2 linked regions of the Zymomonas mobilis subsp. mobilis ATCC 10988 genome follow. The protein of the gene in region 1 binds, or shares a complex with, the protein of each later gene. Links are inferred from orthologs where the notes say so. Each region holds a gene or a part of one and is shown on either strand. Other genes may lie near its edges. The genes, in order: ccmA and ccmC.

The links.
Region 2: the proteins of ccmA (region 1) and ccmC are in contact, whole or in part, in a solved structure (PDB 8CE8), measured with the Escherichia coli proteins. The link is inferred for Zymomonas mobilis subsp. mobilis ATCC 10988 from one-to-one orthologs.

The regions. Positions count from the first base shown.
Region 1 is NC_017262.1:962,140-965,225, forward strand. Bases 242-3,002 are described here. They hold ccmA (heme ABC exporter ATP-binding protein CcmA), read left to right. Parts: upstream 242-1,169; coding sequence 1,170-1,835; downstream 1,836-3,002. Other genes in these bases: ZMOB_RS04225 (ATP-binding protein), read left to right, coding at 242-973; ZMOB_RS04235 (heme exporter protein CcmB), read left to right, coding at 1,835-2,479; ZMOB_RS04240 (retropepsin-like aspartic protease), read right to left, coding at 2,485-3,002. In the rest of the region: more of ZMOB_RS04225, read left to right, coding at 1-241; more of ZMOB_RS04240, read right to left, coding at 3,003-3,086. UniProt on the Escherichia coli protein: Part of the ABC transporter complex CcmAB involved in the biogenesis of c-type cytochromes; once thought to export heme, this seems not to be the case, but its exact role is uncertain. Responsible for energy coupling to the transport system.
Region 2 is NC_017262.1:93,054-96,143, forward strand. The notes cover bases 259-3,023. They hold ccmC (heme ABC transporter permease CcmC), read left to right. Parts: upstream 259-1,165; coding sequence 1,166-1,882; downstream 1,883-3,023. Other genes in these bases: ZMOB_RS00435 (TonB-dependent receptor plug domain-containing protein), read right to left, coding at 259-566; ZMOB_RS10220 (hypothetical protein), read left to right, coding at 1,879-2,043; ccmE (cytochrome c maturation protein CcmE), read left to right, coding at 2,067-2,507; ZMOB_RS00450 (heme lyase CcmF/NrfE family subunit), read left to right, coding at 2,509-3,023. In the rest of the region: more of ZMOB_RS00435, read right to left, coding at 1-258; more of ZMOB_RS00450, read left to right, coding at 3,024-3,090. UniProt on the Escherichia coli protein: Required for the export of heme to the periplasm for the biogenesis of c-type cytochromes.

The sequences.
Region 1 (3,086 bases):
CGAATTTTCTGATGGCACTTTGCGAGTGATGGAACGGGATGTCCGCTTACCCGGTTCGTCTGTTTTATGGCGATTCCAAGTCGCTGAAATTCGCACTTCTTTAGACAATCAGATTAAAAAATTACGCCATACCCTTGTGAAAGCCTTTTTGATTTTAGGCACGGGGTTGATTGTTATTACCGTTTTACAGGTGACGATCGGATTATGGCCGCTGCGGAAATTAAGGCGCGAGATTAGTGCTGTCCGTAATGGTCAGGCTTCACGTATTCATGACCGGATGCCGAATGAAGTCGCCCCTTTGATTGAAGAATTGAACGCTTTGTTGTCTCATAACGAGCGGCAAGCCGAAGAGGCTAGGCGACATGCTGGTAATCTGGCTCATGCCTTGAAAACGCCGTTAACGGTTGTGACTAATGAGGCGAATGCCAATAGCGATGCCTTGAAAGAAGTTGTTTTGCGGGAGGTGATGACCATGCGGCGGCATGTCGATCATCATTTGGCGCGAGCGCGGGCTATCGGACGGCGGGGTAATGCCCAAAGCCAAGCAGAGGTATGGCCTGCTTTACTGGCGGTAGAACGCGCGGTTACTCGGCTTTATCCTCATGCAACGATTGATCTTGCAGGAGTTAAGGACGCTGTTGTCAGAATAGAAAGACAAGATCTGGACGAGATTTTGGGAAATCTTATAGAAAATGCTGCTAAATATGGTCAGGGACGCGTTTTTGTTACGGTAGAAAAACAGGGTAAGTCGGTTGAAATCCTGATTGAAGATGATGGCACGGGTATTCCTGAAAATCTCCGTGGGCAGTTGTTTAAACGCGGGGCGCGTTTGGATACAGATAAACCCGGGACTGGGTTGGGGTTGGCAATTGTTCGCGATGTGGTCGAAATTTATGGCGGCAGTGTTACTTTGGAAGAAAGTGAAGATTTAGGTGGCCTGTTTGTCCGTCTGGCATTGCCATCAGTACATTAAATTCACGATTTGATGGGATCCGCATAAAGGGTTTTGCATAGCCCTGCTATTTGTCTGTTCTGATAGACAAAGTATTATTTTGAAACGGTATCTTTCTGCTCTCTTGGTTTTTCTGTGGCGTTAAGGTGCTTTAGCTTGGGGTAGTGTCAAGACATAGATTTTTGATATTGTTTTCTATCCCTTTGGCGGGATCTTGTTGGGGAGAAAAAGGCTGTCCGATTTCGGGAATGCAAGGCTGGCGTGTCATGACGTGAGTTGTTTGAGAGGCGACCGCTTACTGTTTACCCATTTGTCTTTTGAAGTGAAGGCTGGGGAGGCCGTTTTAATAACGGGGGCAAATGGTATTGGTAAAAGCAGCCTTTTGCGTCTGTTGGCGGGTTTTCTGAAACCTTTTTCGGGTCATGTTAAAAAATGGGGTCGGGTGGCTTTTGCGGATGAGGCTTTGGCAATGGATCGGCATTTGCCTTTAGAAAAAGCCTTGGCTTATTGGGCGGCTTTAGATGGTGTTTTGGGCGCTGAAAAAGAAGCAATGGCGGTGATGGCTCTTGATAGATTGGCGGATTCACCTGTCCGTTTGCTCTCCACTGGGCAGCGTAAAAGAGCTGTGTTGGCGCGTTTGTTGGCAAGCCAGGCTGCTATCTGGTTGTTGGATGAACCGGCAAACGGGCTTGATGCGGCTTCTGTTAGGGCTTTGATCGAAATGATAGAGCACCATCGCCAAAAGGGCGGGATTATTTTGGCTGTTAGTCATCAAGGGCTTGATATGGCTGATTATAAAACCTTGTCTTTAGAAAATTTCGTAGCGAATTCTGGCCAGTCATCAGGTTTCTTTGACCTTTTGGATGAAAGTCATTTCTCTTGATCCGGCTTGTTTTATTAATTCGTCGGGATTGCTCAATTTTGATCGGGGCAGGGGTATTTCTACCTGTCTTGTTTTTTTTATTGGTTGCCGTTCTATACCCTTTCGCGGTGGGCAGTGATCCCATAATTTTATCGCGTACTGGTAGCGGAATATTATGGGTTGCCGCTCTGTTAGCTTCTTTGTTACCCATTGACCGTTTGATTATTCCCGATGTCGAAAATGGCTTTTTCGATCATTATGCGGTGCGCGGGATTAGCGAAGAATGGATAGCTGTGGCGCGTATTATCGCCCATTGGGTGAGTTTTGCTGTCCCTTTAATGGTGGCGTTGTTACCCGCCTCGGCTTTGCTATCTTTGGATTGGTCTGTTTTCTGGAAATTGGAAGCCGGATTTTTATTGGCTACTCCTGGACTGGCCTCTTTGGGGGTTATGATTGCCGCTTTGACGGCAAGGATAAAGTCCGGAAGTGGGTTGGCTGCTTTACTTTTATTGCCTTTGGCCGTGCCGCTCCTCATCTTTGGCGCGGGGGCTGTTGATGGTCATCAGCCTGGGGCCTTCCTATTATTGGCGGCTTGTTCGTTGTTTTTGCTTGCTGTCGCGCCTTTTGTCATCGGTGCCGCTTTGCGCATCGGACAAGATGGGTAAAAGGCTTACTGTATCGATTTAAGGCAGGCTTTGTGGTTGATAAAATCGAGATAGAGGTCAGCTTTTTCGAGGATGGATGCTCCGATAGTCATCGTAGGACGCCGTCTAGTATCTTTGAGGACTAATTTTTGTCTTTTTCTATAATTGATCCCATCAATAGATAAATCTGATTCCACGATATAGGCTGGATCAGTTATTTTATCTTTAGTAATGTCGGTGAATTCATCAATAATTTTCTTTTGTTTTTCAAATAATATTTGTTCTTCTGGCGTAAATTCAGATTTGAACTGTAGTAAGTTAAAATCGGTGTTTTCTTCAGAAAGATCTATGGCAACTAGATCGGTTCTACCTTGCCATGTAATGGGGTATTTGAGTGCTTGGTAATCTCCTTCAAATGTACTTCCAAGATGAATGTCCTGTTGACAGTTACAGTTGATATTTTTGCCAAAGGTCATCTGCTGTTTATTTATTTTGATTTTACCCAGTTTTTGAAGAACCATCAGCCCCAAATAGGCTTTTTTTGTAGTAGTAAAGAGAACGGGAACGTTTTTTAAAACGGCTGTTCCGATTTTGAGTTCATCAACAATACCGAGATCGCCACTAAAAA
Region 2 (3,090 bases), 870 kb from region 1 along the record:
GAAATACCGCCCGAAATTCGGTATTCATTCCCTGAAAAATAAGAAGCCTCCCCAAAACCATGGAAGTCTTGGGTCGGGGCAGCTGTCACAATATTGATAAGTCCAGCCGACGCATTTTTCCCAAAACGGGTGCCTTGGGGGCCTTTTAAAACATCAATATGATCAACATCCAAAATGTCAGATGTGGCCTGTGCGCCTCGGGATAACACAACGCCATCAATAACCGTCGAAACAGAAGGCTCTAACCCGCGGGAATGGGCAACGGTGCCGATACCTCTGATAAAAATCGATCTATCTTTTGAAGAAGGAGCCGCACTAAAACTGGCAGAAGGAATAAAAGCCAACATACCCTGAAGATCGTGGACATTCAGCTTCTTGACCTGCTCTTTTGTAAAAACCGAAGTCGAAATCGGTGTCTTTTGATTGACCTCAAATCGACTTTTTGCCGTCACCTGAATCGTTTGTTTGTCTTCTGATACCTTGTTATCAGATGCCTTTGCATAAATAGGCGTCGATAAAGGACAGGCTATTATCAAAGATGACGCTATAGCCAATTTTCTTCTCATGGGTTCCCCCCTCCTCCGGTCCCTCAACCTCCCTAAAATGATTTCCTTCACTGACTTTAAAGACAACAAACAATTTATTTAATCACAGTAAATTATTCTTTCATTTTATATTTTGGTAATTTTAAAATCTTCGGAAAAGGGGAAATTCTTGCGGGAAAAAATAGATGAAATTTTCGAGAAATTTTTCTTTTTCATTTTTCCTAAAAATTAAAATTTTTACTTAAAAAATAACTTTAATTTAAACTTAAAATAAAGAATGAATTAAAAATTTAGATTTAAATTCCAAATTGCTTTTAAAAAAAGAAATGGATTTTTATGGCAAAATCAAAAGAAAATGATCTGATACCGGAATGGTGAAATCAGGCTTGGACATTGATAAATAGATATCTAAAAACGCATTATTTGATAAGGAAATATCCTCCTTTTGTGCCATACCGCCCATATTTTACGACAGATTTTTCTTCTGGAAATAATCCAAAAGACATAAAAGCACGGATAATATCGGAAGATTTTTGGAAAAATGATAAAGCCCTGATTGTGGGTCAATCTATCTTATTTTTGTTTTTTAAGGGATAAAGAATGCCAAGGATAACCATCCTATGATAAGACTTGCAAATCCCCATTTTTTTCTATCCCTAAGCCGAAAATTAACGCCATGGCTTGGCCTTGCGGGTATTCTTTTCAGCCTCGCTGGCATTATCGGCGGCTTATTCGTGACCCCGCCTGATTATTTACAGGGGGAAACCGTCCGTATTCTCTATATCCATGTGCCAACCGCATGGCTTGCCATGGGTGGCTGGAGCAGTATTGCCTTGGCCTCTTTGGTGCAATTTATCTGGCGACATCCTTTGGCGGGCATTGCTGCCAAATCCATGGCTCTACCGGGGGCAATTTTTACAGGACTTTGCCTTATGACCGGCTCAATCTGGGGAAGACCCACTTGGGGAACATGGTGGGAATGGGATGGTCGTCTGACCTCTGTTCTGGTGCTTTTCTTTCTCTATCTTGGCTATATCGCTTTATCCCGATCAGTCAGCAATTACAGCACAACCTCGCGCATACCGGCAATTTACGCCTTACTCGGTGCGATCAATTTGCCGATCATTCATTATTCTGTTTTGTGGTGGCGCACACTCCATCAAGGCCAAAGTATCAGCCTTACCCATTCTTCCATTGATCCATCGCTTTTATGGCCGCTGCCTTTGACTTTGATCGGCTTTTCCTGTCTCTTTGCGCTTATAACTCTTTTCAGGATGCGTCTTTTGCTTGCCAATGCCCAATATGAAGCTCGTCTCCGGCGGATGGCTGCCTTATGAATACGGCATCCCACCAATGGCCTTTTGTGATTGCGGCCTACAGCCTTGTTATAACCGTCACGCTTATCGCTTTATTCGGTAGTTGGTATCAGATGCGGCGGGCAGAAAAACGTCTGATGAAACTAAGCCGAGCAAAAAAAGATTCACCGCGCAAGGCCTGACCCAAAATAGACGGAGATATAAAGTGCAAGCCAAACATCAACGGCTTATTCTGGGGATTATCGCGCTTGCGGCGGTTATAGCTGCCGGTTTTTTGGCACTTGTCGCCTTTAAAAAGCAGGCTGCCTATTTCTTCACGCCCACAGATGCCGTCAAGGCGCATCTGCCCGTAAACCGGAATATCCGCTTGGGAGGAATGGTCGAACGCGGCTCGCTCATCCGTGAAAAAGACGGGGTAACCATCCATTTTCGGGTGACGGACGGTTACCAGAAAATTGCGGTTTCCTATCGCGGAATAGTGCCAGACCTTTTTCGGGAAGGTTCCGGCGTGGTCGCTGACGGTCATTTTGACCCATCCGGCTCTTTCATGGCTGAAACCATCCTCGCCAAACATGACGAACGCTACATGCCGCCGGTGACTCAACAGCAGGCGGCCGCGACCCAAACGACATTACAGGAAAAATGATGTGATTGCCGAATCCGGTCTTATCTTTTTGTGGCTCGCCGCCATGATGGCCTTGTTGCAAGGCCTCTTTGGCCTGTCTGTTCTGAATAATCGCCTTGATGACGTCTTCTCCGGTGCCGTCAAAATAACAGCCCTTATCCAAGCCGCCTTGGCGCTATCCGCTTTTGCAATGCTGCTTTGGTTGTTTATGCGGGTGGATTTATCGGTAACCTTGGTCGCTGAAAACGATCATTGGGCAAAACCGATGCTTTATCGTGTGGCTGCCAGTTGGGGCAATCACGAAGGTTCAATGCTGCTTTGGGTCACTATTCTCAGCTTTTGCGGGGCTTTGCTTGCGCTTTTTGGCGGGAAGATCGACCAGAAATTATTATCTTTGGCTTTGGGATCGCAAGCCTTTCTAGCCTTAGGCTTTTTTGCCTTTTTGCTCTTTGTTTCCAATCCTTTCGCTCGCCTCAATCCACCTGCGACAGAAGGCCTTGGCTTAAATCCGCTGTTACAAGACCCGGGATTGGCCTTTCATCCTCCAACGCTTTATCTTGGCTATGTCGGCCTATCGGTCGCTTTTTCTTTTGCGGTCGCCGCT